DNA from 2 places in the Halobacillus trueperi genome. Region 1 is predicted to be linked to the other one. Evidence: riboswitches for the same ligand, from Rfam matches in the RefSeq annotation. Region 1 holds a riboswitch; the other holds the start of a gene.
What was found. Region 1 has a riboswitch for S-adenosylmethionine ahead of metK (methionine adenosyltransferase). Riboswitches for the same ligand answer to the same signal wherever they lie in the genome.
Positions count from the first base shown of each region.

Region 2: linked by a shared signal. The riboswitch ahead of DYE48_RS07190 (5-methyltetrahydropteroyltriglutamate--homocysteine S-methyltransferase) and the one ahead of metK (methionine adenosyltransferase) in region 1 are both predicted to bind S-adenosylmethionine.

Region 1 covers NZ_QUAE01000023.1:6,328-22,715, reverse strand. Annotated here, with positions in the region: gene DYE48_RS18115 (1,4-dihydroxy-2-naphthoate polyprenyltransferase) at 426-1,370, opposite strand; gene DYE48_RS18110 (isochorismate synthase) at 1,598-3,001, shown strand; gene menD (2-succinyl-5-enolpyruvyl-6-hydroxy-3-cyclohexene-1-carboxylic-acid synthase) at 2,989-4,725, shown strand; gene menH (2-succinyl-6-hydroxy-2,4-cyclohexadiene-1-carboxylate synthase) at 4,728-5,525, shown strand; gene menB (1,4-dihydroxy-2-naphthoyl-CoA synthase) at 5,592-6,410, shown strand; gene DYE48_RS18090 (o-succinylbenzoate--CoA ligase) at 6,519-7,982, shown strand; gene menC (o-succinylbenzoate synthase) at 7,979-9,076, shown strand; gene DYE48_RS18080 (hydrolase) at 9,139-9,450, shown strand; gene DYE48_RS18075 (DUF6612 family protein) at 9,492-10,313, opposite strand; gene ytkD (RNA deprotection pyrophosphohydrolase) at 10,517-10,984, shown strand; gene pckA (phosphoenolpyruvate carboxykinase (ATP)) at 11,628-13,220, opposite strand; SAM riboswitch class I at 14,074-14,184, shown strand; gene metK (methionine adenosyltransferase) at 14,468-15,664, shown strand; gene DYE48_RS18050 (gamma carbonic anhydrase) at 15,741-16,247, opposite strand; gene DYE48_RS18045 (alpha/beta hydrolase) at 16,307-16,388, shown strand, end outside.
Region 2 covers NZ_QUAE01000004.1:125,997-142,384, forward strand. Annotated here, with positions in the region: gene DYE48_RS07165 (malate:quinone oxidoreductase) at 1-382, shown strand, start outside; gene DYE48_RS07170 (VOC family protein) at 670-1,074, shown strand; gene DYE48_RS07175 (hypothetical protein) at 1,278-1,484, shown strand; gene DYE48_RS07180 (MFS transporter) at 1,681-2,943, shown strand; gene DYE48_RS07185 (TetR/AcrR family transcriptional regulator) at 2,897-3,517, shown strand; SAM riboswitch class I at 3,621-3,723, shown strand; gene DYE48_RS07190 (5-methyltetrahydropteroyltriglutamate--homocysteine S-methyltransferase) at 3,820-4,941, shown strand; gene DYE48_RS07195 (aldo/keto reductase) at 5,032-6,018, shown strand; gene ahpF (alkyl hydroperoxide reductase subunit F) at 6,184-7,719, opposite strand; gene ahpC (alkyl hydroperoxide reductase subunit C) at 7,734-8,297, opposite strand; gene DYE48_RS07210 (hypothetical protein) at 8,683-9,417, shown strand; gene DYE48_RS07215 (PRD domain-containing protein) at 9,514-10,344, shown strand; gene DYE48_RS07220 (sucrose-specific PTS transporter subunit IIBC) at 10,550-11,923, shown strand; gene DYE48_RS07225 (aminoimidazole riboside kinase) at 12,025-12,981, shown strand; gene DYE48_RS07230 (glycoside hydrolase family 32 protein) at 12,985-14,436, shown strand; gene DYE48_RS07235 (SgrR family transcriptional regulator) at 14,508-15,212, opposite strand; gene DYE48_RS07245 (esterase/lipase family protein) at 15,815-16,388, opposite strand, start outside.

The DNA of each region.
Region 1 (16,388 bases):
GCAAGCTTCCTCGGACTTCGTCCTGCGGGATCTCGCCTATCTCCTTTCTCCCACGGGAGTCTCGCAGCTTCCCAACAAACCCATTCCATGATGGTGAGAAACGAACCCCTTTCCCAAGGATGGGTGTCTTCCACCATCTATGCTTATAGTAATAAAGCACTCTGTATCAGGCTTTTTTTTATAGAATTCAGGATCTTTGTACCTACATGTTATTATTGCAAATTCCGCTACTTTTTGAAGGGATTTTGAGCATCTTATATGTCAAGGGGCGGAGGAGTCTCGCCATCCCCCGCAGCCCCCAACCTAGGATACAAACATCTCGAAATCAAGTCTTCAAGAAAAGGGAGCCTTAGTGATAATAAAAAAGGATGGTGGGTACCATCCTTTTTTTGTTTCTCTTGATGTGTTTTTTCTGGTTCTCTCATTTAGGAAAGAGGGAAGTTAAGGTGTAATAGTAAGGATAGTCCTAGAAGAAAACCGTAAATGGTGTTCGTCTGGGCCGTCGCTTTCATGGCAGGCATCATCTCCAGTGGCTGCGTTTTTCCTATAAATCCCTGAATGGCTTTCGATGCTTTTATTACACTAAAGAAGGTAATTATTGACCATAAAGGCAGTGTTCCCAAAATGATCAATACGCCTGTCCATATAAAAGCCGTTGCAAAAAGTGAACTTATGAAAACAATAGATCCTTTGTGGCCGAAAAGTATAGCCAGCGTTTTTCTTCCGTTTTCGGCATCCCCGACGCGGTCCCTGATATTGTTGGCTAACAAAATGGTACCGACAAAGATGGCCACAGGAACGGAAACGATAATCACTTCAGCGGTAATAGCCAGGGTTTGTATGAAATAACTGATCCCAATAATGATGGTCCCCATAAAAAAACCTGCTGTTATTTCACCGAATGGTGTATAGGCGATCGGTAATGGGCCGCCTGTGTAAAGATAGCCGAACAGCATGGAAACCAATCCGATGACAGCAATCCACCAGCTTGAAGAGGCGCAAATATAAACGCCTAGTAATCCTGCAAGTATAAAGAATAAATAGGCTAATGAAAGTACGGTCTTAGGGTTGATTCCATCACGGACAATGGTTCCTCCGATTCCGACTGAACTTTCATTATCTAAGCCTCGTTTGTAATCATAATACTCATTAAACATATTGGTAGCTGCTTGAATGAGGATAGAGGCGAGCAACATGGCGGCAAATAACCAGAAGTTGATCGATTGTTCCATAGCAGCAAGCATTGTCCCGACGAAAACAGGGACAAAGGCAGCTGTCAGTGTGTGTGGTCGTAGCAACCGCCACCACACTTGGAAACCTTCGCGTTCATTCAAGGAAGCTTTTATGTTTTGGTTTTGAACAGAGCTCATTGATGTTCTCTCCCTTGTCACTATACTCTTGTTATGTTAACAGTTTAATTTTAGGGAAAGCGTCCTGGAGTGTCAATGAATGTAAGAAAATGTTGGTTTTAAAGCAAGATTCCTTGAGTCAAGAGAAAAAAGAGAATAAAATAGAGAGTGATGCATACACACAAAAGCATCAATCGCTGTGTGTGGAGAGAGTAGATAACGTCCCTTAAAGAATGGGAGGAATATATATGCTTCATACGAAGGCCCCTCATATAGAAGAAATGGTCGGGGAAGCTCTTCAGAAAGCACATCATCTTGGGGAACCTCTTTTTATTAGTATAGTTGAACATATAGATGATCAAAACCCCTTTCAATTTTTTGAAACGGGTCAGCATATTGATCAGCACCGCTCGTTTTGGCAGAGTGCTGAAAATGATTTGACCATGGTCGGAATAGGGAAGGCCAGTCAATTGTATGCAAAAAGTAAACAACGTTTTCGTGAAGTCCAATCCCTATGGAAGCATCTGCAGGAAAATGCGATGCTGCATGACGATTACAATAAAAAAGGAACAGGAATGGTGGCTCTTGGCGGTTTCAGTTTCGATCCTGAACAAAAAGAGGATGCACCATGGGAATCTTTTCCTGACAGTAAAATGACGATTCCTGCTTTTTTGTTAACGAAAGTGGATGGGGAAACATATTTAACCATCAATGCATTGATTTTTCCGGAAGATCATCAGCAGCAGATCGCTCATCAAATACAAGATCACCGGGACATTCTTCTTAACGAAGGAGAGATGTCCGGTTCGCTGCCTGTCATTGATCAGACCTTTGAGGTTGCTCCTGAGGATTGGAAAGAATCGGTGAAGAAAGCGACGGATGATATTACAGCAGGGTTGATGGAGAAAGTCGTCCTTGCAAGAGAACTCCGCGTCACGTTCAAAGAGGATGTGCAGATCGCGGCTGTTTTAAAAGCTCTGGCTGATACTCAGCCAAACAGCTATATTTTCTGTTATGAAAGTGGAGGGGATCACTTTATTGGTGCGACTCCAGAGAGACTTGCAAAAGTGGAAGACCGTGAACTTGTGTCTACGTGTCTTGCAGGAACGGTCCCTCGTGGTAGGACCGAGCAGGAAGATCTCAAGCTGGGGGAAGAATTGCTTGGAGACCCTAAAAATCTTCAAGAGCATCAATTTGTAGTGGAAATGATTAAAGAAGCGGTAGAAGCATGCAGCAGTCAAGTAGAAGTACCGAATGGACCTGTCCTTTATCCGCTCCGGAACCTGCAGCATTTGTACACACCAGTGAGAGCCGTATTGGATCAAGGCTACACACTGCTTGACGTGATTGAAAAGCTGCATCCGACTCCGGCCCTCGGCGGGATGCCGCAGCGAGTTTCAGTCGAGTATATTCGTACACATGAAACGTTGAATAGAGGCTGGTATGCTGGGCCAATCGGTTGGTTTGATGCCCAGGATAACGGTGAGTTTGCAGTAGCGATCCGTTCCGCTCTCATTCAGCAAAAGGAAGCTTCTTTGTTTGCTGGGTGTGGAGTAGTCGAAGATTCCGATCCTGAAGCGGAATATGCAGAAACGGCGGTCAAACTAAAACCGATGATGAATGTATTGGGAGGATCAGAATGGGACATGTAGAAGCATTAACGAAATATGTGACTCATTTTGTAGACCAACTCGTGTTCTCGGGTGTCGAACATGTCGTCATATCACCAGGTTCGAGGTCTACGCCACTCGCCATGACTTTTGCTGAGCATTCCGGGGTGAATCACTGGGTTCACCTTGATGAACGCTCAGCTGCTTTTTTTGCTTTGGGGATAGCTAAGCAAGAACAAAAGCCAGTAGCACTCGTTTGTACGTCTGGTACGGCAGCTGCGAACTATTATCCGGCAATTGTCGAGGCTTTCTACAGTAGAGTACCTCTCGTAGTGTTGACCGCTGACAGGCCGCATGAGTTGAGAGAAGTCGGTGCGCCTCAAGCCATTAATCAAATCCAAATGTATGGTAGTTATGTTAAATGGTATCAGGACCTAGCGTTGCCAGAAGAAAACAACTTTCCTTATGCGAGGCAACAGGCGGCAAGAGCGATGGAAGAAGCAATTTCCGGGCAGGGTCCTGTACATCTGAATATTCCATTTCGCGAACCGTTAATTCCAGACTTCCAGTTGGAAGAGGCATGGCGTGGAAGCGTCCAGCCAATTCCAAGAGCTCAGAGAGGGAGTTTAGCGATGCCGGACGATCAGGTGAAGTCATTATTTGAACAGCTGGCTCAAGGAGAGAATGGGTTACTGGTTGTAGGTCCACAAACGGATTCACGCTTAGCTGAGGCAGTTACACACCTCGCCTCTCGTCTCGGAGTTCCTGTATTTGCTGATCCTTTATCCCAGCTTCGTACAGGAAGCCATGATAAGAGGAATATCATTGAAAATTACGATGCTCTGCTTAAGTCACAAACAATTAAGGGTCAAGTCGTGCCCGATTACATCGTACGGTTCGGAGCGATGCCTGTATCCAAAGCGTACTTGAAATGGATCCAGGAATACAAAGAACAGATCGATCACTACGTTGTGGATGATCAGCAGGAATTTCGTGAGCCGGCAGGCATCGGGGCGACATTCATTTGGAGTGAGCCTGTCCAATTGTGTGAGAGCTTGTCCGATTTTATGCCTGATGGGAACGTAGAAACCTCATGGCTTTCCACGTGGCAGCAGATGAATGTTTTAGCGAAAAATGAAATGCTATTTGAACCTGAGTATTCGCTCAATGAAGGGCATGCGGTCGCTTATTTGGCAGACACGATGCCGGATGATTCCAACTTCTTTGTGGGCAACAGTATGCCGATCAGGGATGTCGATAGTTTCTTCATGGCTTCACCAAAAAATGTCCAGCTAATGGCGAATCGAGGAGCAAATGGGATCGATGGCGTGATCAGTACAGCGATTGGAACAGCTGTTACAGGCAAACATACAACGCTATTGTTAGGAGATATCTCCTTCTATCATGATTTGAATGGGCTATGGATGGCAAAGAATAAGAAGATTCCATTGACCATCGTTGTAATTAATAATGATGGAGGCGGCATATTTTCTTATCTGCCTCAATCCAAACATCCTGATCACTTTGAAGAGCTCTTTGGTACTCCTTTAGGTCTGGATCTAGGTCCTGTCATCGGGATGTATGGAGGCACACACAGAAAAGTGACGACTTGGGAATCTTACAAACGGGCCTTAGTAGAAAGTTATGAAAGTCCAGGGCTGAACGTCGTCGAAGTGGTGACGAACCGTGACGATCATGTAGCCTTTCATAGAGAGCGTTGGGCGAATGTGGAAAAAGCGGTTTTGGAATGGAGCGGGAGTTTATGAGGATGAAGGTGAACGGAAGAGAATATTGGGTCGAGGATGAAGGGGAAGGGCAAGGGCAAGTCCTCCTCCTGCTCCACGGTTTTACGGGCCGCACTTCAACTTTTGACTCCATTACTTCCCGTTTCGAAAAATCTTTTCGCTTATTAAAAGTGGATTTGCCAGGTCACGGAAGGACAGGCTCGATTGGTATTGTAACGATGGAACGCTTTTGTCGGGACCTCAAAGCTATGCTTGATCAGCTGGGATTAGAAAAGGTGTCCTTGCTTGGTTATTCCTTGGGTGGAAGAACAGCTCTATCATTTGCTATGCTTTACCCTGAATATGTCGATCGATTAATACTCGAAAGTGCTTCTCCAGGTTTACCTACAACCGAAGAACAGCTGGCAAGACAAGCAAAAGATAAAGGATTGTCGGAAAAATTGATGGAAGAAGGAGTCGAACCGTTCGTAGACTTCTGGGAAAGCCTCCCACTCTTTGATTCGCAACAATCCCTTCCTGATGATGTGGAAAAAGCGTTGAGAGAAGAACGTTTAAGTCAGACGGCTAATGGTCTTTCTGAATCGCTTCTCGGTATGGGAACAGGTCATCAGCCTTCCTGGTGGGATCAGCTATCTTCCCTCAAGTGCCCGGTCTTATTAGTGACAGGAGAGGAAGACGAAAAGTTCCGAAACATCAATAGGGATATGGCTGAACGCTTCACTAGAGCCACTCATCGGGTGGTCGAAAATGCTGGTCATACCGTCCACCTTGAGAATCCTGGGATTTTTGCTAAAATTGTAGATGGCTTCATGATAAAATGAAAATTGTAAGAAAGCGTTTTTTCATGAGGAATATAGGAACTGAATGTAGAAAAAGGAGGAAATAATATGTCTTTTGATTGGGTTAGTGAACGCGAATACGAAGATATTATGTACGAGAGATTTGAAGGGATTGCTAAAATCACGATCAACCGTCCGGAAGTTCGTAATGCCTTCCGTCCGCAAACGGTACATGAGTTAATTGATGCTTTTGCTTATGCTCGCGATGACTCCAGAATTGGAGTTATTGTTCTTGCAGGAGCTGGCGATGATGCTTTCTGTGCTGGTGGAGATCAGAAAGTACGTGGCCACGGAGGGTATGTAGGTGATGACCATATCCCTCGTTTGAATGTACTTGATTTGCAACGTTTGATCCGTGTGATTCCAAAACCAGTGGTAGCGATGGTTTCCGGTTATGCAATCGGTGGTGGACATGTATTACATATCGTTTGCGATTTAACGATTGCTGCTGATAACGCCATCTTCGGCCAGACAGGACCAAAAGTGGGAAGCTTCGATGCTGGTTATGGTGCAGGATTGCTTGCACGTATCGTTGGTCATAAGAAAGCCCGTGAAATTTGGTACTTGTGCCGTCAGTACTCTGCAAGAGAAGCGGAAGAAATGGGACTAGTAAACACAGTTGTACCATTGGAAGATCTTGAAGCTGAAACCGTACAATGGGGTCGTGAAATGCTTGAGAAGTCTCCGACTGCTTTACGTTTCTTGAAGGCTTCTTTCAATGCAGATACAGACGGTTTAGCTGGTCTTCAACAAATGGGTGGAGACGCCACATTGTTGTACTACACAACAGAGGAAGCCAAAGAAGGACGCGACGCCTTCAAGGAGAAAAGAAAGCCTGACTTCGATCAGTTCCCTCGTTTTCCTTGATTCGTCTCTATATATGAAACCATGTGTGAAGGGGCATCCTGTAGAAAGGATGGCCCCTTTTATGATTCGAGCGTTAGAATAACAGAACTAAGTAAAGGAAGGGTTGTAATGGGCGAACGTATTCCTCATTGGTTAGATAAACAGGCGGCGTTAAATCCGCAGCGTACGGCGATTGAAACATCAGATGGTGGGAGTATCAGTTTTTCTGAACTAAGGGAAAGAAGCCGGAGAATGGCCCATGCTCTTATGGGAAATGGGGTGAAACAGGACGACCATGTAGCCTTATTAGCAAGCAACAGTTCCACGTACGCCGTTTTCATTCACGCCGTCAGCTATGTCGGGGCGGTAGCCGTTCTTTTGAACACGAGGCTGACCAGTGCGGAAATTGCGTACCAGCTTGAAGATGCTCATGTATCACATTTTTATGCTGATGGACACCACTTACAGGTGGCAACAGAGTCGGTAAGAGAGATGAATCTTGATGTGCGTAGACTTGAACATGTAGAAGAGAAGAAAGAAAGTCTTCACCAACTTCACACAGACCTCGACCTCGATGACGTTTATACGATGATGTACACCTCAGGAACGACAGGAAATCCGAAAGCCGTCATGCATACGTATGGAAACCATTGGCACAGTGCCGTCGCCTCTGCATTAAATTTAGGAGTCCAGGAAAAGGACAAGTGGTTGAACTGTTTACCTTTATTTCATGTTGGTGGCTTTTCGATCTTAATGAAGAGTGTCGTTTACGGCATGCCGATCATGCTATTTGAAAAATTCGATGCTCGAAAGGTTCATAAAGCTATTATGGATAAAGCAATTACCCATGTGTCTGTCGTGACCGTTATGCTGCAGCGATTGCTCGAGGTGCTTGAAGATGGTACGTATCCAGACCACTTCCGCTGCATGCTTCTAGGTGGAGGGCCTGTTCCTGAAGTTATGCTGAAAAAGACATCTGCAAAAGGAATACCCGTATTCCAAACCTATGGGATGACAGAGACTACCTCTCAAATCGCCACTCTCAGTCCGGAATTCGCTTTCTCCAAACTAGGTTCAGCAGGAAAAGCCTTAAGCCCTGCGCATTTGTATATAGACAGTACGGAAAGAGGGGGAGTTGGTGAAATTATCGTTCGTGGTCCGATGGTATCAAAAGGGTACTACAACCGGTCGGAAAGAGAGGGCGCGTACTTGCGGACGGGGGATCTCGGATTTGAAGATGAAGATGGATTTTTGTATGTCGTTGACCGAGTGAAAGACGTGATCATTTCAGGGGGGGAAAACATTTATCCTGCAGAGGTCGAGAGCGTGTTATCATCCTTGCCGGGTGTACGGGAAGCAGGTGTGACCGGTCGTTTCGATAAACATTGGGGAGAGGTTCCTGCAGCGTATATTGTGGCTGAAGATGGGGCCAGTCTGACGGAAAAAGAAGTGCTGGACTGGTGTAGGAAGCGTTTGGCAAAGTATAAATGTCCGAAAGAAGTTCATTGGATCGAAGAACTCCCGAGAAATGCCTCGAACAAACTATTACGAAGACATTTGTCATCCTATTCCATGCAAGGAGGAGACGAATGAGAATCCAATCAGTTGGTTTAAGAAAAGTTTCCTTTCCACTCAAAGTTCCATTCGTTACTCACCAAGCTGAACTGAAAGAGCGTCCTCTTATTATTATAGAAGTAAAAGATGATGCAGGACGCATAGGTTACGGGGAAGTGACGGCATTTCCTGACCCTTTTTACACCTATGAAACGATAAATACAGCTTGGCATATTCTTGAGGATTACTTGATTCCTTTCCTTTTGAAAAATGGAGCGGAGCACCCTTCTGATTTTGCAGAAGAAAGTAAGGGAGTGCAAGGTCATCCGATGGCAAAAGCGGGACTGGAAGCTGCTCTATGGGATCTATATGGAAAACAAGCAGAAAAAAGCCTTGCCGATCTCCTTGGAGGTACCCGCTCATCCGTAAGTGCGGGGGCAGTGATCAGCTTGGGGGATTCAGTAGAAAAAGATGTGTCCATGCTGAAGGAAGAAGGTTTTCAAAGATATAAATTGAAAGTTGTGAAGGGAAGAGAAAAGGAAGCGATTGAAACCATACAACAAATCGACCCGGACCTTCCGATCATGATTGATGCCAATGGTCAATATAATCCAGAGGATATGAGTCATCTACGTTCGATAGATGATTATGGGTTAACAATGATTGAACAGCCTTTTGCGGCAGGAGACTTTTATTGGCATAAAAAGCTCCAAAAGGAAATGAAGACCCCGATTTGTTTGGATGAGTCCATTATGTCTTTTCACGATGCCGTCCAAGCGGTTGAACTGGAGAGTTGTCAAATCATCAACATAAAAATCAGTCGAGTCGGCGGGTTGACAGCAGCGATACAAATCCATGACTTCTGTCAATCGCGGGGAATTCCTGTATGGTGCGGCGGGATGGTGGAATCAGGCATTTCCAAAGCACATAACCTTGCGTTAGCTTCCCTACCAAACTTTACGATTCCGGGCGATTTGTCTGGTTCGACAAGGTATTTTCATAAAGACCTTGTACACCCTGAGATTGTAATACACGAAGGATCCATTGAGGTTCCAAAGAAGCCGGGAATGGGATTAAATGTGGATGAGGAATATCTGGAAGAAGTAACACTTGCTTATGAGACGTTTTCATGAATTTTTCCATCTGTAATAGGTTTCCCTTCCGTGGTTCACACTAAGGAAGAGGAGGGTGAATGATGGAAAAGGATAAGTATTATATCAATATGGGAACAAGGGAAATTTCTTTAAATCACGATGGGAACAATGATGATTTCACGATTTACGCGACAGAGGAAGAAGTTAAAGCTCTTAGGGAAGTGTTCGATGAGATCTATAATGCGGATGCTGAATCTTTCTGGCGGTCTCATGTTCCGTTTAATCCCTATCATAATGATCAGGCGAACGATGAAGCGGATCTCGATATGAAAAAAGCGTTTCAAAAGATTTATGATCTTGGAGATGAAACCACTAAACATCATATCACGGAGATGGGCGTATTGAATGAATAATTGAACCGCTTCTTGAAAAAGAAGCGGTTCTGTATGCTGCATCAGAATAAACCAGGCATATCTTCCATTTCCTCTGCTTGATTAAGGATGTCCTGTGGTACGACAATCTCTTCAATTTCGTTAAAACGGCTGAATTCACTGTATATGGATTGCTTTAACTCGACTTGTTCTCCATTTTCCTCAATTTTAAGGTTCATATTCATATGGAACATTTCAGGATAGTATGTGCCTTGATCAATTTTCATCGTGTATTCGAGGTCATTTACAGTCAAGCCTTCTAACAATTTCTCAGGTAATTGGCCGGAAGGAAGTATTTCTTTTAGCGAATCTTCCATGAGCTTTTGTACATTTTCCCCTTCCGATCGGAACGTTAAAATATACTGATCTTCTTCAGACGTTAATTGAAAATCATCCGTATATTCTTCTAGAAATTCCATTTGTTCGGCTGGTGTTTGACTATTCACATTTAAGGCTTGAAGTTGTTCGAGGACTTTCTCGGGTGCTTTCACCCACCCGTCACCTGCAGGGTTTGTCATGTACAAGCCTTTGTCTGTATAGTATTGCTCTGTTGTCTGTCCCATAGATTCAATGGTCTGGTGAAAAGCCATAGGCTCAACTTGATGAACAGCATCGATGGTGGATTGGATGGGGATCCCACCTTCTGGAAGTCCGTTGTTTCCTTGCTTGCCCATCTTTATGACTTGTTCAGTCTCGGTTTTAACAGCATAACTTTGTAAGTCTTTGTTAACTTCAGAAGCTTCCGACATAATTTCTTCAATTTTGCTGCCTTCTGCACTGCCACAAGCACTTAGCAAAAGAATCAAAAACAGACTGACCATTGCTACATAGGTTCGCTTAGCCATTATTGCTCTCCTTTCTTTTTCTGCTTTCTGTCTTGTACGAATGATAAGGATCGATCGTTTCATGTTTCTGTATATTTTTACAAATTATTCAGGAAAGAGAGAAGTTTGTCTGCTGACCGGTTTGTATTTAGCGCGGCTTGTGGTACGATTTAAACAGGTGAAAGACAGAACGTATATCAAGGATTAAAGGCAGTTGAGCAGACATGAAAACATTTTATGATTATTACCACAACCCTGTCCGGTTATCTTTTGAGGATCATCCTTTTTCCGAGACACCGAAACACGTGTGGGTGATATGCCGATACAAGGACCAATGGCTGCTCACCAAACATAAAGATCGCGGTCTCGAATTTCCAGGTGGAAAAGTGGAAGAGGGAGAATCAGCGGAAGACGCCGCTGTTCGAGAAGTCAGAGAAGAGACAGGAGCCGTTATTTCTTATTTATCCTACATTGGACAGTATCATGTAGAAGGTAAAGGGGGGACGGTCATTAAAAACGTGTATTTTGCAATGATTGACTCAATCGATGATCAGGATCATTATTTTGAGACGCACGGACCTGTATTGTTCCGTCATCTCCCGCGTAATTTAAAATCGAATGATCGTTTCAGCTTTATGATGAAAGATGAAGTGTTGCCGGAGTGCTTGAAAAAGGTAGAAAAGTTCAACTAAACTTTTCTACCTTTTTTCTTATGTTTATTCAGCTATCTGGCAGGATTGTGGAAGACTCAGTTTCGAGACTTTTGTTGAGTGGATGGGGCTGCGGGGAATGGCTCGCTTTCCGCGGGAGCGCGGTGAGCCTCCTCGGACTGCGTCCTGTGGGGTCTCACCATGCACTTTTGTCCCGCAGGAGTCTCGCCATTCCCCTCCGCCCCTTTACCATGTGTGGTCTCTCGAAACCACTTCTCAGAATCTCTGCTTGTATGCTAAAGCAAAGTAGATAATTTAAAACTCCCCCCCCCATTGGTCATTCCGAGCGTGAAAGCTTGATGTAAAGCGCTTTTTACCAGTTTCTGATTGGGGAGGAAGACGTCCCATCATATTATATAGAGGTTCGTTTCTCACATGCATCGAATGGGGTGGTTGGGAAGCTGCGAGACTCCCGTGGGAATGGCTTGCCGTCATCCCCATAGGAAAGCGAGTAGCTTCCCAACCACCCCTGACTCCCATTATGGCAAACGAAGCCCGGAAACATCTCGAAACTGAGTCTTCCACAATCGGAAACGTTTGTGGTGTTAGGTGGAGGGTATAGAGAAGGCCCCGCTGGGATGACCAGCGGGGCCTTCTTTTATATGAGGAGATGAGGAAACAATTGTTATGACCTGTGATAGGTCGGTCCTGCTTTTTTGATATCTTCGCTTGCATATGTGAATTTCTTGAAGTTTTCATGAAATTTGCTGGCCAAAGATTTGGCACTTTGATCATATGCATCAGCGTCTGCCCATGTTTTTCTAGGAAATAATACTTCATCTGGGACACCAGGGCAGTGTGTAGGAATATTCAAGCCGAAAAATGGATCTTGATAAGTGTCCGCAGAGCTTAACTCTCCCTCAAGTGCGGCATGAATCATGGATCGGGTATAGGACAATTTAATTCGTTGCCCTTCTCCGTAAGATCCTCCTGACCAGCCTGTGTTGACCAAATAAACGTCTGCATTAAATTGGTCAATCTTTTCTCCAAGCATCTCTGCATAAGTGGAAGGCGGGAGAGGGAGGAATGGTGAACCGAAGCATGCAGAAAAAGTAGCTTGTGGTTCTGTGATTCCTCGTTCAGTTCCTGCTAGTTTACTCGTATACCCACTCAAGAAATGGTACATCGCCTGCTCTTTTGTCAATTTACTGATCGGTGGAAGGACACCTGTTGCGTCAGCCGTTAAAAAGATGATGGCATTCGGATGACCGGCAATACTTGGTTGTACAGTGTTGTCGATATGCTCTAATGGATAAGCCGCTCGTGTATTCTCAGTGAGACTTGTGTCATTGTAGTCGGGCTGGTGGGTTTGTGGGTCCAACACGACGTTTTCCAGGACTGAGCCGAAGTGGATGGCGTCAAAGATTTGGGGTTCTTTTTCTTGTGAAAGGTTGATACATTTTGCGTAACACCCACCCTCAATATTAAAAATCCCGTAGTTTGACCATGCATGTTCATCATCACCAATCAACCTACGTTGTGGATCTGCTGACAATGTCGTCTTCCCTGTACCTGAAAGGCCGAAGAATAAAGCCACATCTCCTTCTTTACCTACGTTCGCTGAGCAGTGCATAGGGAGAACGTTCTTCTCAGGAAGAATATAGTTCATGACTGAAAAGATGGACTTTTTAATTTCTCCTGCATATTCCGTGCCGCCGATTAAAACGATACGGTGTTTAAAAGAAATCATGATGAAAGCTTCTGAGTTTGTTCCATCGATTTGCGGATCAGCTTTGAAGGTTGGGGCTGATACGACAGTAAACTCCGCCTCATGATCTTCTATCTCTTGTTCATCCGGTCGAATGAACATTTGTTGTGCGAACAAGTTGTGCCAGGCGAACTCTGTAAGTACTTGAAGAGGAAGGCGCTGCTTTTCATCTGCCCCAGCATAGCCTTTAAAGACAAACAGTTCATTCCGTTCTTTTAAATAATCCAGTACTTTATGATAGAGTTTTACAAACGTTTGATCATCTATGGGCTGGTTGACAGCTCCCCAGTGGACTTTATCTCGTGTTACATCATCCTGGACGATGAATTTATCTTTCGGAGATCTACCAGTATAAGTACCCGTCGTTGCCTGGATGGCCCCTTTTTCTGTCAGGGTACCTTCATTACGGTATAAAATCTTTTCCACTAAGTGTGGAACAGATAGCTGATGGTGGACATGTTCTTGGGCAAGTAAAAGATTCAGTTCAGACATTTGATTAATGGTACTCATATGTGTCGACCCGCCTTTGCAATTAATTATGATCAACCTAATGTGAGATTAGTATAACACATTGAATTCTTTAGTCCATACTATACGTGAAAAAGCTTACATTTTATTTATTCAGAAAAATCACACTTCAAACATCCTCTTTTGTTCAACAATCTGGCAGAATTCTTGAAGACTCAGTTTCGAGACTTGTGTTGCGTGGATAGGGACTGCGGGGAATGAGTCGCTTTCCGCGGGAGCGCGGTGAGTCTCCTCGGACTGCGTCCTGTGGGGTCTCACCATGCACTTTTTTTCCGCAGGAGTCTCCCCATTCCCCTCCGCCATGTAAGTGTCTCGAAACCACATCTCGGAAACTCTGATTGTATGCTGAAGTGAATCGGGTAATATAACCTATCTCCAGTGGTCACTTCGAACATGAGAGGTTGATGTAGAGCTATTCTTCCTTCTAACTGTGATAGTGGAAGACAGTCCTTCTTGATGAAAGGGTTCGTTTCTCACTTTATCGAATGGGGTGGTTGGGAAGCTGCGAGACTCCCGTGTGAGAAAGGAGATCGGCGAGATCCCGCAGGACGTAGTCCGAGGAAGCTCGCCACTCCCCCACAGGAAAGCGAGTAGCTTCCCAGCCACCCCTGACGCCCCACCCGGCAACGAACCAAAGAAACATCTCGAAACTGAGTCTTCCACAATCGGGAGCTTATATGGAATAGCGAGTTTTGTTCTTTTATTGAAAAAAGTGTTCTAATAATATATGTGTATTTCTTTCAAACGTTTACTGGGTTAGGAATAGGTTTTGAAAGAGGTGGAATTCAATTGACATTAAATAAGGTTTTCGATACGATAACGGAGAACGGATACTCTCTTATCCAGAGTTGGTGGAGGGACAGGCCCTTTGAAACCCAGCAACCGTCATGGACATGACACGGTGCTAACCTGAAGCAAGGAGGACATGCTCCTTGGACGATAAGAGCGAAAGGAAGCAGCCCCTTTCCTCGAATAGGAAAGGTTTTTTCTTTTTATAAGGCTTTTTTCCAAACAGGGGCAGGAGAACGATCCATCACCTCAATAAGAACAGAGCCTTTAATGAAGAAATATATTCGAACAGGGTAACCTGTAGATATTCCTATGTAAATGCTCCATTGGTTGTGAAAAGAGGCAACATGAACATATATGAAACTTATAAAAGTTTCTACACATACTGGTAAAGAGTTCCGTCTAATACTTTGTACTTACAGAAGGAGGAGTTTTTAAGAATGCCTGCAAACCGCCGGTTATTCACATCAGAATCTGTTACCGAGGGACATCCGGACAAGATTTGTGACCAGATTTCTGATGCGATTTTAGATGAAATTTTAAAAAACGACCCCAACGCGAGGGTTGCATGTGAGACAACAGTGACAACGGGACTTGTATTAGTTTCTGGTGAGATTAGTACAAATACTTATGTGGATATTCCATCCATCGTCCGTCAGACGATTAAAGATATCGGTTATACTCGTGCGAAGTACGGGTTTGATGCAGATACATGTGCTGTTCTGACAGCGATTGATGAGCAATCTCCTGATATCGCAGGAGGCGTGGACGTTGCTCTTGAATCCCGTGAAGGGAAGATGAGTGATGATGAAATCGAATCGATTGGTGCAGGAGACCAGGGATTGATGTTTGGTTTTGCTAATAATGAAACCAAAGAATTGATGCCTCTGCCAATCTCCTTGGCTCATAAACTCTCTAAACGTCTTTCTGATGTTAGAAATGATGGTACACTCGATTACCTTCGTCCAGATGGGAAAACACAAGTGACGGTAGAGTACGACGAAAACGACCAGCCTGTGCGCGTGGATACAATTGTTATTTCTACCCAGCATGCGGAAGAAGTGACGCTGCAACAAATCCAGGCAGATTTGAAAAAACATGTGATTGAGCCCATTGTGCCTGAAGGATACATTGATGAACAAACGAAATACTTTATTAACCCAACCGGACGCTTCGTAATTGGAGGTCCACAAGGTGACGCCGGGCTAACCGGAAGAAAGATCATCGTGGACACGTATGGTGGCTATGCTCGTCATGGAGGGGGAGCTTTCAGTGGTAAGGACGCTACGAAAGTGGACCGTTCTGCTGCTTATGCTGCTCGGTATGTTGCGAAAAATATCGTAGCTGCTGGACTAGCGGATTCAGTAGAAGTTCAGCTTGCTTATGCCATTGGTGTGGCGCAGCCTGTTTCCATTGCCATTAATACAAATGGAACAGGTACTGTTTCTGAGGAGCAGTTGGTAGAAGCTGTACGTGAACTATTCGACTTACGTCCAGCAGGCATCATCAAGATGTTAGATCTGCGCCGTCCTATTTATCGCCAAACGGCTGCTTATGGTCATTTTGGACGTACAGATGTGGAGTTCCCTTGGGAGCGTACAGATAAAGCGGAAGAATTGAAGGCCCGCTGTCAATAAGGAAAAAACCGTTCCAAACTTTTGTTTGGAACGGTTTTTTTATCGTTAGAATGAACGGTTTGTGGACTCAAAATCCTCATATTTCTTTATAATATTGCCCTTTTTCCACATAACTCTTTCTTATCCGGTTCAGTTCTTTTATGTCTTCTTCATTCAGTTCTCTTATGACTTTGGCCGGACGACCGAAAGCGAGAGTATTTGGTGGAATCACTTTCCCAGGGGGGACAAGGCTCCCGGCTCCGATAAAAGCTTGTTCTCCAATAACAGCGCCATCCAAAATAAGAGATCCCATGCCGATCAGAGCGTTTTCTTTTATATGGGCAGAATGGAGAGTGACTTGATGGCCGACGGTTACCCCATCTTCAATGAATAAAGGCTTGTCTGGACTCTGGTGTAAGAGGCTTAAATCTTGAATGTTCGTGTTCTTGCCAATATGTACGGGAGCAACATCTCCTCTAATCACGGTCTTAAACCAAACACTGGCCTTTTCTTGAATGGTTACATCCCCAGTGATCACCGCATCTTCTGCAACATAGGCGCTCGGGTGAATGTCAGGTACCTTTCCTTTATATTCGCAAATCATGAAAAACCCCCTTATACTATTACTATTGATAGTATAGCAGAAGAAAAGAGGGAGATGCTGTGAAGAAAGTAGAATCAGTCAATGATCGTGCTACGGTTGTGCTCGTTCATGGAGCCTTTGAACATTCAGGGCGGTACCATG
Region 2 (16,388 bases), on a different contig from region 1:
TGAATTCATCCCTGCGGCCAAAGCAGAGGACTGGGATCTCGTCACTGCAGGTCAACGCGTGCAGGTCATTAAGGATACCGAGGGTGGGGGCAAAGGAACGCTTCAATTCGGAACTGAAGTCGTCAGTTCCGCCGATGGCTCCATCGCTGCCTTGCTTGGTGCTTCACCAGGCGCATCGACAGCGGTTTCTGTCATGCTTGAACTGATGGGAAGATGCTTCCCAGAGCAGTTGAAGGAATGGGAACCGAAAATCAAAGAGATGATTCCTTCTTACGGGAAAAAATTAGTTGAAAATCCAGAGTTGATCCGCGAAATTCATGCGACGACAGAAGAGACGCTTGGGCTGACGGAGGAGCAGGAAGAGAGTCCTGTGAATATTTAAATGCAGCGAAAAGTGCCTTTCCCCACACAGGTGGAAGGGCACTTTTTTTATTGTCTTATAGATTAATGTTTCGTAACTCGTGTTCAATGTCCTCTAATGTTGCTTAAACGCCCCCTATCGAGAAGTTATCGTCCATTTCTTACTCCGACCAAAGTTGTATATATTTTTCATTCTTTCCGCTAATGGGTTTTCCCTCGGAATCTATTACTATTGGTTAAAAAGAGGGCATTCAATCATGGCTGGTTTCAATGGGAAAATTGCTCTCGGTAAGCGGGAGGAGAAGAAGAATGAAGTTTCCAAGCTTTGAGGCATCACAAATAAGGATAGCAAGACCTACCGATCAATTAGAAAAAGTCACTGAATTTTATGAGGCAGGACTTGGTTTAGAGAGAATGACAGACTTTGCAGGACACAGAGGATATGAGGGTGTGGTTTATGGATTACCTGGTCTATCCTACCAACTCGAGTTCACCAGGCATGAATCTGGCAGTCCTTGCCCTGCACCTTCTAAGGATAATTTGCTGGTTTTTTATATAGAAAATCGGGGTGAGGTGCTGGATGTAACTGAAAGACTCCATGATATGGGATACAAGAAAGTGGAATCTGAAAATCCATATTGGAAGGAAAAAGGGATAACCATTGAAGATCCAGATGGTTGGAGAGTCGTTTTGATGAATACGAAAGGGATTTGAAATGAAAAGGTTAGTCAGATCAAAAGAAAGAGAAAAGCATAGAAACACTATGCTTTTCTCTTTCTTTTATTCTTCCGAGGTTCACCCATTAAAGCTGTTGCGGGAGCTGAAACGCTGTTCGGAAGAATCTTTTAAATGGGAGGGAATGCTTGTTTTAGATTGGCATGGTTTGAAATAATGAAAAGCTGTAAGGAGGGATGTGCATGTTGTTCTTTATTATTCTTGCCTGCATGTTATTAGGTTGGTTAATTATGATGACTGGTCCTTTGATAGGAGGAATCATCACTTTTGGTATTGTTGTTGGTTGCTTATTTAGGGGGGTGTTTCTCATCAGTGAAATACATAAACAAATAGTCAAAGATGAAAGAGAGGGAGACTCAGACAGCGACATGGACGAGGGTCCGTTTTGAGTTTGATCGCTGCATGGCCTTTGATAAGTAGTAGTGAATATAGGGACGTAAAAGCATGGATGTAAAAATTTTGCCTTCATGCTTTTATGGGCGATTTTACTCTTTTTAAAACAATGGTTGCAAAACGACACCAGTGTCGATATAATACAACTAACAAAACGACATCGGTGTCGTTTAATTGAGAGGGGCCCAACCTATGGAACGTTTATGGAAAAACAAAGGGTATATGACCTTGATGTCCGCGCAAGCCATCTCGAGCATTGGCGACTGGCTCAGCATTGTCGCGATTATCACGCTTGTCGGGTTGAAATGGGATGCGTCACCGCTTGAAGTGTCTTTCGTCTTTTTATGTTTAGCTGTGCCGATGGCTTTGTTTGGAGCGGTTGCTGGAATGGTGGCTGACCGCTTCAGCCGCAAAACACTTATGATCGTATCTGATGTCGTGAGGGCGGCTTTAATACTGATTTTGACGATCGCGACATCGCTTTGGATGGTTTATGCAACCCTACTTACGATCGGAATCTTCTCCGCAGTCTTCATTCCTGCGAAAAACGGGAAATTGAAGGAAGTGGTGCCGGAGGAGGATATGAAAGGGGCGATGTCGATCACTTCGATGATTGACTCGTCGACGAAAATACTCGGCCCGCTCGTCAGTGGATTGCTTGTTACGGTTTTCGGCGCCCAGCAAGTTTTTATCATCGACTCGGCCACGTTTCTCGTGTCTGCGGTCATCCTCTTGTTTGTTCCAAATGCGCTTCCTCTGGAAACGACCGAAGAAGAAAAAGAGAAAGCGTCGTTCAAGAAAGAGTTCGCGCTCGGCTTTTCTTTTCTTAAATCGAACCGCTTTATGATGACGGGTTTGATTCTTGTCGGGCTCAGCCTGTTGATTCTTCAATCGGCCGATTCTCAGCTGATTGTCTTAATTCGTGAGCTGACGCAGGTGTCCCCCGATTTGTTCGGTTATCTAGTGACGGGGTCTGGTCTCGGCATGTTCTTAGCAGGATTTTTGTTAGCGAAGAAAACGGATTATAAAGCTTATCCGCTCATGCTCCTTGGGGTTTGTGGAATCGGAGCGAGTTTTGGGATTATGGGGATGCTTACCTTTTATGACCTCAATTATTCTATCCTTTGGGGACCGGGACTCGGATTCACCGCGGGTTTCTCTGCAAGTCTGATTTTTGTTCCGTTCCAGGCGACTGTCCAGGTGAACACGCCTGTTCATATGACCGGGCGCGTGTTTGGGGTCATCAATAGTGTCATGACGACTGCGACCATCATTGGGCCTCTTGTCGGAGGATGGATCGCGACGATGATTGGCGTCATTCCGACGTTTACCATTACAGCAAGTCTCCTTGTCTGCGTATCCATCGTAGGATTTGTAACGAAGCGAAAAGTAGAGGGAGGGAAAGCACATGTCTCCACGAGTGAGCAAGGAACACCTGAAGCAACGACGAGCTGACATCATGGAAGCCGCAAGGAACGTATTCATCAAGCATGGATACGAGCACACGACGATGAAGCATGTCATGGAGTCGGCTGGCGTCAGCCGCGGCGGTCTCTATCAATATTTTTCAAATAAAGAAGACCTATTTGAAGCTTTGCTTGAAGAAGGGCTGACGGACGAAGCTGAAACGACAGAGGATTCTCTTGAAAAAGTAGAATCCTACTGGGACCTGCTTATGCAGCTTTTGTTCGGGGAAGATGGCAGTCCGAATACAGAGATGGACCCTCTCGCACCAAGCAAGCTTGAGTTCTTTATCACGGGACGTAACAATGAACGAAGACGTGCGTACGGGGAAAAACGTTATGAAATGGGTCTGCAGATTTACGATGGACTCATCACAAAAGGACAGAAATCCGGTGAGTTCAGTGATCGCTATGAGAGCCAAATTATTGCGCGTTCGATCATCACTTTCATTGACGGGCTGGCACTCGATCATGCCATTTTGCCCGAAGAGAAGGTAAAGTTGAAGGAGCAGTCGGTTCTGTTCGTGGATTATTTGAGAATGGCGTTGATTGAATCCTCCTCTTGAAGAGGGGGATTTTTATTTAAGGAAAACAAGAGAAAAATGTTCAGAATCGGTTGTCAATTTCAATTGAAGTCCTGTATAGTAATCTTTAACAATTCAATCATGTTTCTTATCCAGAAAGGTGGAGGGACTGGCCCGTTGATACCTTAGCAGCAGACTTATAGAAAGTACTGTGCTAATTCCAGAAGCGTTCAGCTTGCAGATAAGAAGGGAATCGTTCGGCGGTTACTTAGCCCCTCTTCTTATTTAGAAGAGGGGCTTTTCTTATTGGAGCGCACAAACTATGAAAGAAAGAAGGGTTATAAATGTCTGTAACAACCGAAAAGAATGTGAAGAGAACACCATTTAAAGGAGACCATGTAGGAAGCTTCCTACGGCCAGAACGATTAAAAGCAGCACGTATCCAACAGGCAGAGGGAGAAATAACGGAAGAGGAATTGCGTCAAGTGGAAGATGAAGAGATTGTAAAATTAGTAGAAAAACAAAAAGAAGCAGGATTGAAAGCTGTCACGGATGGCGATTTCCGCCGCAGCTGGTGGCATTTTGATTTCCTCGAAGGCCTCGATGGGGTAGAAGGTTATGAACCTGAAAAAGGTCTGAAATTCAAAGGAGTGGAAACGAAAGCCCGTGGAATTAAAATTACAGGACAGGTAGGTTTCAGTGATCATGAGATGGTCGAACATTTCCGTTTTTTAAAAAGCATTGCCGGTGATGCTGTTGCCAAATTGACAATCCCGAGTCCGAACATGCTCTTATTCCGTGCGGATCGGTCGGAAGGCATTTATGATGACGATGAAGAACTCGTCAATGATTTAGTGGTGGCTTATCGAGGATTCATAAACAAAATTTATGAGGAAGGCTGCCGCTACCTACAGTTTGATGATACGTCATGGGCGACGTTTTTCTCAGAAGAAGGACGTGCTTCAATGAAAAAGAAAGGCCAAAACCCTGAGGAAGTGGCCGAGCTGTGTGCACGTGCCATCAATGAGTCGATTGCCAACAGACCGGATGATCTGCTTATTACCATGCATATTTGTCGAGGCAATTTCCGTTCGACCTTTATGACGAGTGGAAGCTATGAAGCGGTATCGGAAACAATTTTTGGTGGCTTGGATGTTGATGGTTTGTTCCTTGAGTTTGACGATGAGCGCTCCGGCGGATTTGAGCCCCTTCGTCATATGAACCGCCAAGACTTATCCATCGTTCTTGGTTTAATTACATCAAAGTATGGAGAGTTGGAGGATCCAGAGCGCGTGAAGGCTCGTATTCTTGAAGCTTCAGATTATGTACCTTTGAGCCAGCTGTGTTTGAGTCCTCAATGTGGATTTGCATCAACAGAAGAAGGTAATGAAATCACAGAAGAACAGCAGTGGAAGAAAATCGACCATGTTGTCAGGATTGCAGAAGAAGTGTGGCAGGAGGGCTGATGTAGACTTAATCTCCTTGGAAGGAATGTTTCATTTTTCTTATAGTTGGTTATACAACTATAGGTTCTTTTTAAAAGGAGGAATGAACACATGAAATCACTGCAGGATGCATTGAAACATAAAGTAGGACTTGGCACAGCCCCTTTAGGAAATATGTTCAGGGATGTCCCGGAAGAAGAAGCCCGTGAAACGATACAAACCGCCTGGGATCAGGGCGTCCGCTATTTTGACACTGCACCTTTTTATGGAGCCGGTTTAGCGGAGATGCGTGTCGGTGACGTGTTATCGAAGTATAACCGTGATGACTATGTATTAAGCACAAAAGTCGGTCGTTATATGACGGATGAGACAGAAGAGAACGAAGGGCTTTTTGAACATGGCCGGAACAATAAAGTCATTACCGATTACACGGAAGACGCAACGAAACGGTCGATCGAGCAGAGCCTTGAACGACTGCAAACCGATCGTTTAGACATGGTCTTCGTGCATGACGTTTCTCCTGATTTCCACGGAGATGAATGGGTGGCTAAATTTGAAGAAGCGAGAACCGGAGCTTTCCGTGTATTGTCACGTCTTCGGGAAGAAGGAGTCATCCGTTCGTGGGGCCTTGGCGTTAACACGACAGAACCGATTGAACTTGCGATGGAGCTTGAGGAAACAAGGCCGGATGTCTGTTTATCCGCAACGCAATATACACTCCTCCAGCATGACCGCGCGTTACAGCGCATGATGACGATGGCAGAAGAGAAGGATGTAGACATCGTTGTCGGCAGTCCTTATAACTCTGGTGTCTTGTTTGGTGGAGATCACTACAACTATGAAAAAGCCGGCGCAGATATCATTGGAAGAGTAAATCAATTGAAGGAGATTGGCGACAAGTACGATGTGCCGTTAAAAGCAGCTGCACTCCAATTTTCAACGGCCCATCCAGCCGTAAAGTCGGTCATTCCCGGCTCGACTCGTCCGGATCGTATTAAGGAAGATTTGGAGATGATTCAGCGGAAGATTCCGAAAGCGTTTTGGGATGAACTTGTGGAGAGAGGCTTTGTTTCGCCGCTTGCTCCTCTGCCAATTTAATCAGTAAAAAGGAGGAAGCCGTTAGTGGTTTCCTCTTTTTTGATCTTTTCATGTACCTATTTTTACTCCTCATGACACCTTCTTATATGAGTAACTTCCGTCTAGCTCATGTTGACAATAAAAAAGAAGAGCGACCATTGTCGCTCTTCTTTGGTATAAAGGTCATTAGTTACGAATCAAGTAATCAAACGCACCCAGCGCCGCGTTCGCACCATCACCCATAGAGATGATGATTTGGTTGTGTGGGCTGTCAGTTACGTCACCCGCAGCAAACAATCCTGGCACGTTTGTTGCGCCGTGTTTGTTTGTGATGATTTCACCGATGCGGTTCATTTCAACCGATTCATCCATCCATTCGGTGTTCGGTACAAGTCCAATTTGGACGAATACACCTTCAAGGTCGATGTGCTGTTCTTCACCAGATTCACGATCGATGTATGTGATTCCATTCACATTATCATCGCCGGTGATTTCTTTGGTTTGAGCATTCGTTTTCACTTCAGCATTAGGGAGACTGTTCAAGCGTTCTTGTAAGACTTCATCTGCTTTCAGTGTGTCTGCGAATTCAAGCACAGTTACGTTTTGTACGATACCGGCAAGGTCAATCGCTGCTTCGACACCAGAGTTACCGCCACCGATGACGGCTACGTCTTTGCCTTCAAACAATGGTCCGTCACAGTGTGGGCAGTAAGCAACACCTTTGTTCTTGTACTCGTCTTCACCAGGTACGCCGAGTTGACGCCAGCGTGCACCTGTGGAGATGATGACGGTTTTACTTTTCAGTACTCCGCCGTTTTCGAGTTCAAGTTCGAACATGTTATCATCGTTCTTCTGCAAGCTTTTCGCACGTTGAAGGTTCATGATATCGATCTCATAATCTTTGACGTGTTCTTCGAGGCTTGCGGCGAACTTCGGTCCTTCTGTGCTCTTCACGCTGATGAAGTTTTCAATCGTCATCGTATCAAGGACTTGCCCGCCGAAACGTTCAGCGACGATTCCGGTACGAATGCCTTTACGTGCAGAATAGATGGCTGCACTTGCGCCTGCAGGGCCACCACCGATGACAAGAACTTCGTAAGGCTCACGGTTTGTGAATTCCTCTGGAGATGGACCTTCACTGATTTTCGCTACGATTTCTTCAAGCGTCGTGCGTCCACCACTGAAGAATTCTCCGTTAAGGTGTACAGAAGGAACGGCCATGATGTTTTTCTCTTCCGCTTCTTCCTTAAACGCCGCACCGTCAATCATCGTGTGCGTAATATTCGGGTTCAGCACGCTCATGATATTCAGGGCCTGAACAACATCCGGGCAGTTGTGGCAGCTTAAGCTGACAAACGTTTCAAAATGAAACTCTCCGGAGATGTTTTTAATTTGGTCGATCATCGTATCGTCGATTTTCGGAGCTCTACCACTCACTTGCAGCAAAGCAAGAACCAAGGACGTGAATTCATGACCAAGCGGAACACCGGCAAACGTAACACCTGTTTCTTCTTGCGGGCGGTTCACGCTGAAGCTTGGTGTGCGTTTCATTTCTGTGTTTTGTACTGTGATTTTCGGTGACATGGATGCAAGCTCATCCGTGAGAGCCAGCATGTCACGGGAGACTTTATCGTCTCCCGTGCTGACTTTCAGTTCGATGTCACCTTCTAAAAGCTTTAGATACTCTTCTAATTGTGCTTTTATTTGTGCATCGAGAACCATTTATATTCCACTCCTTAAATTTTGCCGACTAGGTCAAGGCTTGGTGTTAGTGTATCTTCGCCTTCTTCCCATTTTGCTGGGCAAACTTCACCAGGATTGTTGCGTACGTATTGAGCAGCTTTGATTTTTCCGATAAGGCTGCTTGCGTCACGGCCGATTCCGCCAGCATTGATTTCTACTGTTTGGATAACGCCGTCTGGATCGATGATGAATGTACCGCGCTCAGCTAGTCCATCTTCTTCGTTCAGTACGTCGAATTGACGGGAGATCTGCTGAGATGGGTCACCGATCATTGCGTAAGTGATTTTGTTGATTTTTTCAGAAGCATCGTGCCAGCCTTTGTGTACGAAGTGAGTATCTGTAGAAACAGAGTAAACTTCAGCACCTAGTTCTTTCAGTGCATCGTAGTTGTTTTGTAGATCTTCAAGTTCTGTCGGGCAAACGAAAGAGAAGTCTGCTGGGTAGAAGCAAACAACGCTCCACTGTCCTTTGAAGTTTTGTTCTGATACGTCAACGAAATCACCGTTTTTGAATGCTTTCGCCTGGAATGGTTGTACTTCTTTACCGATTAGAGCCATAGTAGAATTCCTCCTGTAAAGTATGTTTGATTAGCTGCTGGAATGTTGCAGCTTTTTATAATAATTCTAATTCAGTAGCTATTATTATATAAAATCGACTTTTTGTCAACAATGACAAAAATCTGTCGAAAATTAATTCTCAGCTGACTGAATGAGAATGATTATACAAAAATTTCTCACGTTTTCTAGTGTAACAAGAAATATGGAAAGGGTTTAGTAATTAGCCTTCCCGATTTTCATTTATTATAGAATCATATTGAGGAAATAAATTCATGTAAAGGTTCAGTTTCTTTTGTTCGGGTTTTGTAAAGGTTGTGAGGGAAGTAAAGGGGAATGGCGGATGGTGTCGAATAGTACATAAGCATTCAAAAAGAGGAGGATGAGAATGACTGATAACAAGAAGAACATAGTGGCTTTTGCGCAGCCTTCCGAACAGACAACCCCTTTTCGTCATGGCCAACCACTGTCGGAGGAAGTCATGGACACGTTCTTGCCTGAGACTTACAATGACTTCGTTTCTTTTATTGTACAAAGAGTCGGGGAAGTGTATCGGCCGCTGTTGATGGAGTTCGTGGAGGATCACGATCCCCCGGAAGACAAACGCCTCGCGCTTGAGTTGAATTTGTTTTGGTGGCGCGTCCTATATGATGTTTCTGAAATTGAGAACGTAAGCTTTGTGGAGGATTTTTGTATGGAATATAAGCAAGATCTCAAGCAAACCCCTTTGATGAAAGCATGGCTTGAAGAATGGGAGAAAGCCGCACCGAAATTCTACTATATTGGCCACAAATTCGGAGCAAACGCCTTCGTTGCTGTGGACATGGAGACAGAAGAAACGGTAGAGGTGGTCATGATTGATAGAAGGGTGAAGGAGCCTGAAAAAGGCAGCATAGCCGTGGGGACACTCATTCCAGTGGGTAATGCTCTCTATTTTCCGGTGACCGGTTTCTATTATTTTGATCCAGAAGTAAGTAAAGAATTGGCCCGTCCGCTCATGTACCATTATGAAAAGCATATGGAAGCATCCCCTGTGCTCGAGGGATTTGTGCATGTTCTCTCCATTGCCCTGCAAATCGAACGTATGATTTTGGATAAGACCACCCCTTCCTCCCTCTCTTAATGTTTCCTCTTTGCTCTAACCGCCCATACCATTGTCATAGAAGACTCTCTTCGTGGTAATATTGAAGGAGTAACCATTCGAGCGGAGGAGCTTACTATGCGCATTTTTAGAATCCTGAACAATAATGCAGTCGTTGTCTATGATGGTCCCCAGGAGAAGATTGTTATGGGGAAAGGCATCGCTTTTCAAAAGAAGCGGAACGATATTGTGCCGAAACATAAAATCGAAAAGATATTCCTCTTACGTGATCAGTCTTCAGAAAAATTCCAACAGCTTTTATCCACTTTACCGGAAAAGCATATAGAAGTTGCAGAACGAATCATTAGTCATGCGGAAGGGTATTTGGAAGCGCCGTTAAACGATCATATTCATATTGCGCTTACTGACCACTTATCTTTTGCATTGGAACGCCTGGAGCAAGGGTTCCCGATTCAAAACAAGTTGACGAATGAAATCAAGTTCCTATACAAGAAGGAATTCGAAGTAGGGATGTGGGCAAAAGAAGAGATCAAACGTGAGCTTGGTGTCGAGGTCCCGATGGATGAGGTCGCTCACATCGCGCTTCACGTTCATACCGCTAAAATGGACACGCCGTCGATGAGCGAATCGTTGCAGACGGCGACCATTTTGCGTGATTTTGTTGAGCAGGTCGAAGCGATTGTTGGGCTTACCATTGAAGAAACGAGCATCAACTACCAACGCTTGATTACCCATCTCCGCTTTGCGTTGAATCGTGTGGAAGAGGGCAGCAACTTCGAACCGATTGATGAAGATATGCTGGAGCTGATTCAAACGAAATATAGGGAAGCTTATGAGACGTCCGAGAGAGTAGCCCGCTACTTGAAGGAAGAATACGGCGTTGATTTTCCAGATTCTGAAATCGCCTACATCGCTTTGCATATCCAGCGTCTGTTAAACGTAAATTAATTTTATAAAGGGATTGACGATAGCGTTTTCATTGGTTAAAATGAAATTGTTCAAAGTTGAATATTGCAGGATTGTTACTGGTAAAGCAGGCAAGACCTAAAATGTGTAGAGTTGGCTAGGTGACTCGTGTATGCGAATGACCTATCCATACTGTGCGCGTTTTAGGTCTTTTTTATTTCCTAAAAAATAACAAGGAGGAAACATCATGAATCATAAAGAAGTAGCTGAACAATTGGTTCCATTGCTCGGCGGCAAGGATAATGTTGTCAGTGCCACTCACTGTGCCACACGTTTACGTCTCGTTATTGATGATGAGAGTCAAATCGATAAAGCAGCTATTGAAGAACTCGATGGCGTTAAAGGAGCATTCTCAAGTTCGGGTCAGTTCCAGATTATTTTCGGAACAGGAACCGTCAACAAAGTTTTCACCCACTTCGGCCCAATGGTCGGAGCTTCAGCAGAAGAGGAAGAAAATGACAAATCCGCTTCTCACAAGGATGCGGCGAAAAGTAAAATGAACCCACTGGCGCGTTTTGCCCGGACGCTATCGAACATTTTCGTGCCAATCATCCCAGCGATCGTTGCTGCAGGTATGCTGATGGGACTTCTCGGCCTGATGAACACGTACAACTGGGTCGATCCAGAAAGCGGAATGTTCGTCATGCTTGATATGTTCTCATCTGCCTCCTTCATCATTCTGCCGATCTTGATTGGTTTTAGTGCCGCGAAGGAATTCGGAGGGAACACATATTTAGGTGCCGTTATCGGTGGAATTATGACCCACCCGAATCTTTTGAACCCATGGGGACTTTCTGATGCACAGCCGGAAACGCTTGATTTCTTAGGCTTTGGTGTCGAAATGCTTGGATATCAGGGAACAGTTATCCCTGTTCTATTGACGGTTTATGTGATGGCGAAAATGGAACAAGCCTTCCGTAAAGTTGTTCCGAATGCGATCGATCTATTGCTCACGCCGTTCTTGACGGTTATTTTCACAGGGTTTGTTGCCTTGCTTGTCGTTGGACCACTTGGCCGTACGCTCGGTAATGGATTGACTTCCGTGCTTGGTGTTGTGTATGACACGGCTGGCCCGATTGCCGGTCTGATTTTCGGTGGATTGTACTCCACGATTGTCCTGACAGGTGTTCATCACAGTTTCCACGCCATTGAAGCGGAACTGTTGAACGTCGGTGGTAACTATTTGCTTCCAATTTGGGCGATGGCAAACGTTGCTCAAGGTGGAGCGACGATTGCGGTCTTCTTCAAGACGAAAAACAAGAAAACGAAAGAAATCGCTCTTCCAGCAGGAATCTCTGCTTTCCTTGGAATTACGGAACCTGCGATTTTCGGTGTCAACTTGAAATACCGTCGTCCGTTCATCGGAGCAGCGATTGGTGGTGCACTAGGTGGCGCGTATGTTGTGTTCACAAAAGTGATGGCGAACGGAATCGGTCTGACCGGTTTACCGATGTTCGCAATTGCCCAGGATCCGATTAACTACGGAATCGGCTGCTTGATCGCGATTGGTGGTTCCATCCTTGCGACGCTTCTACTCGGATGGAATGAAGATACGAAATAATAGTGACGAATCCTTACTAGTCTTTCGACTGGTAGGGATTTGTTTTGTATAGGTTAATGGAAGATAATAAAGATATCTATGATTTTAGAGGAGGATGAACAATGAAAAAAGGTGTCATTTCGCTCGGGGAAGCATTGATTGATTTTATCCCGTTAGATCAAGACAATACGAACTATCAAAAGAGTCCAGGCGGGGCGCCGGCGAACGTTTCTGTCGGTGTGGCAAGACTTGGGGCCAAGTCTACATTTTTAGGAAAAGTCGGCGATGACGTGCTCGGGCGTTTTATGAAAAAAACGCTCACCGATTACGGGGTACAGACCCACAGCATGTTCCTCACACCGGACGTGAGGACGGGTGTTGTTTTTGTAACAAATGCCGAGGACGGGGAACGAAGCTTTGACTTTTACATCCACCCGAGTGCCGATCAGTTCCTTGAAGCAGGAGAGATTGACGTGTCAGATTTTGATACCCATAAAGTGCTTCATTTCGGTTCGATTTCAATGATTGGTGAGACAGTCAAAAAGGCGACGCACCATGCGGTTGCTTTGGCGAAGGAAAAAGGGATGATCGTCTCGTATGACCCGAACTTACGTCTCATGCTTTGGGATTCCGAAGAACAGGCGCGGGAAACGATTCAGTCGATGCTTTCAGAAGCAGACCTTTTGAAAATATCGGAGGAAGAGTTGGAGTTCATCACAGGCGAAGCGGACATTGAGCGTGGGCTTGAGAAACTCGCAGCTTATGATATTCCTTTGACCCTGATTACGATGGGCGGAGAAGGTAACTATGTGTGCACGTCTGAGGGAATCCAGCATGTGCCAGCGATGAAAGTGAAAGCAGTCGATACGACAGGTGCAGGCGATGCGTTTGTTTCCGGCATGTTGTACTCCTTGAATGAGTACGAAGGGGATATTACTGCCATTACGCTTTCGGAAGCGGTGAAGATGGCGAAATTCGCAAGTGTATCCGGGGCTTTGGCTGCATCGACGAAGGGTGCCATGACAGCACTGCCGACTCGAGATGAAGTAGTCAAACACCTTGAAGGGGCAGGCGAGTAATTGATGAGTAAAGATCAGGAATTACGCCAGGCCGCGTTTGAAGAAGTTGGAAAATACAGGGATCTTGTAGAGGCAGATCCTTATCGGCTGCACTATCACATCATGCCACCCATTGGCCTTTTGAATGACCCGAACGGCTGGATTCAGTGGAAAGGGACCTATCATCTGTTTTACCAATGGATGCCGTTCAAAACTGGGCATGGGGCGAAGTTCTGGGGCCATTATTCGTCCGAGGATCTCGTCAACTGGACGCATGAAGATATTGCTCTTACTCCCTCTGAGTGGTTTGAGAAAAATGGCTGCTATTCAGGTTCTGCGATTGAACATAATGGCGAGCTATATGCTTTTTACACAGGGAACGTGAAGGATGAGGAAGGCAATCGCGAGTCGTATCAATGTCTTGCTGTTTCAGATGACGGCATTCATTTTGATAAAAAGGGACCGGTCGTACATCTGCCGGAAGGATACACGCCACACTTCCGTGATCCGAAAGTGTGGGAGCAGGATGGTTCTTACTTTATGGTGGTCGGTGCTCAGACGGAAGACTTGAAGGGAGCAGTCGCACTGCTTCGAAGTGAGAATTTACATGAGTGGACCCATGTCGGCGTCTTAGCTGGCGGGGGAGCAGGCCGGCTAAGTGAGTTCGGTTATATGTTCGAATGCCCGGATCTGTTTGAGCTGGGTGGCGAGGATGTGCTTGTTTTTTCACCCCAGGGGCTGGAGCCTGAAGGGATGAAGTATCAAAACGTCTATCAGGCGGGCTATGTTGTCGGGGCGTTTGACTCTCAGAATGGATCCTATGAGCATGGTGACTTTTATGAGCTGGATCACGGCTTTGACTTTTATGCACCACAGACGACGGAAGATGAGCAAGGCCGCCGTATTTTGTTCGGTTGGATGAGTGTGCCGGACCAGGATGAACCAGACCACCCGACTGTGAAGCATCAGTGGCTGCACAACATGACGTTGCCGCGCGAACTAAAGCTTGTAGACGGAAGAGTCTATCAAACACCAGTAGCGGAGCTTGAAGGTTTACGTGACAGTGATGTGGTGGAACGAGAAGTGGAGCTTGATCACGAGACACTTGAAGTGGACGGGGTCAAAGGTAAAGCAGTAGAGCTGAAGCTGGAGCATATCGATGTTTCTGAAGGTTGGTTCGCGCTTGAGATGGGCGGAGCTGCACGTCTCGTTTATTCCAGTTGGCAGAGAATCTTTACATTGGAACGTGAAAGTTACGTGGACGGTGTCGTTGAGAAGCGTCAGACAGAAGTTGCGGAGTTAAAGGATATGCACATCTTTATCGATACGTCGTCTGTAGAAGTGTTTGTCAACAGTGGCGCACATGTCTTCACCGCCCGCTTCTACCCAGCACCTAACGACGAAAGCATTCGGTTCACCGCATCAGACAAAACAACCTTCAACCTTAAAAAATGGGATTTGAGGAAAGTGTTTTAAATTTCCATTATCTGTATGACCTGGTACACCATATTATGGTATGTAAAATCATAAAAGAAGCCGGAGCTCGCTTAGAATGCGTCTAAGTAAGCTTCGGCTTCTTTTTTGGTGGGGAAGATTTTGTTGTGACCCATTTCGTCCATCCGCTGTTTCAAGTATGGATACATGTATTCAGCATGTGTGTAGAGAGCGATAGCTGAAGGTTTTTTAGAGACGACGAGGGAGCGGAGTTCTTCCATTTCCCCTTCTACATCAGGGGTGTTGATTTTTTCACCGTTCATATCAATAAGGATCGTAAATCCTTCCGTCGCGTGCTCCAAGCTTTCTTTGATGGCGCTGCAGTAAATAGCAACGTTTTCTTTGGTGATAAGTTCGCGTATATTAATAAACTGTCTTTGTATGGCCGGATCGTAATAGACAATAAATTTCGAATGGTAGTACCAGTCTGTCAGCTCTAGCATGATTGAGGGGGCTTCTGTTTCCACGCGAATGAACGCTTCATTTTCCCGGCCGTCGAAAATCATACTCTTGAAGAATTGAAGCTGCGCTTCTTCTTTTGTCAGATGAAAGATGATGGACGAACGATTTCCGCGCCCGCGTCCAGGGATCCAGGTCAGCCACCCCGCCTCTTCCATCTTTTTTATGATGATTCTTAAATTCCTTAGTGTGTAAAAGAGATCATCCGCCAGCTGCTGCATGGTGACGTCCACTTGCTCTTCTTCTCCTACGTTATGAAAATGTGTACGCAAACGAATATAAGTTTCCTCAAGCTTCACGGTCTTCTCATCTCCTCAAAAGCGGAATTTTACCTGCATGACCTTTGCCTCTTTATCTCTCTCTATTCCTGCTATGATTGAATTAGAAGTTAAAAACAGTATAACACTTTACTGTGGGAATACGGACGTGCATAGAGTTCTCCATTTTTATCAACCTGTTTATCAAGTGAACCTGCTTAGCTCTGTTTAAGCTTAAATCATTGAGCTGGCTTTGAAAGAATTTATAACAGGTTTGGAAATGGTGGTTTCAGTATTTTAAGGACATTAATATTAGTACGAACGTAAGGGGTAAAAATATGGTTAAATTCATTTTATTTATACAGAAGGTCGTTGTAAGGTTATTATCGATGAATGGGTGTTTGCAAATCACCGCAATAAAGAATGGACGGCATTTCAGTTTCGAAATCATTCTAACTAAAAAGAAGCGCATTCCTTTAAATTGGAGAGCCATTCCCATCTCGGTGGGATCAGGAGATGACCATAAAAAAAGAAAAGTTATTCATGAGAGTGATTAGGTGGGTGCGTGATTTCCATATAATGTATGACCTGGTACACCAATATATGGGAAAAGACGGTCCTTTTCAAAGGGACCGTCTTTTTGTTTATGGTGCGTGGAGTTTGCCTTTGTCATCGATGTAAACGGTTTGGATGAGGGTTCGTTCGAGTGGGGTACCTTCATAGGTTCCTTCCACGTCGATGGTCATGTTGTAGACGCCTTCACCAAGGCTTGGGATCTTAAAGTCATTCCCATTCTTTTTCGCCTTCAATTTCTTCTCTTTCAACTTCCCGTTTTTATCATAGTACTCAACAGTCATATCGGTTTTTACGTTCAGTTTTTTGTTTCCTTTCACCTTCATTTGATTTCCTTCCACTTCTCCACTAAGCATGGCATCGACTGGGCTTTCGAAAGTCGTGTTCAAGAGATAGCGTTCTTTTTGGTAGGCTTTCGTTTCGAGCGTCCATTTCCCTGCTTCCGGTTTTTCAATGGTAAGGGTGTGGTGGTAGGCCCCTTTGAAAAATTCAGTATCGTCAGCCGTCACCTTAAAGTCGGCATATGTTTTTTTACTCGGTGATGCGAGTGCCAAGGAGGTATCTTTTTTGTCACTGATCCAATCAAAGGTTACGGAATCCACGCCCTTTTCAACCGCTACACTTTCCTTATGTGTCCCGGCGTAT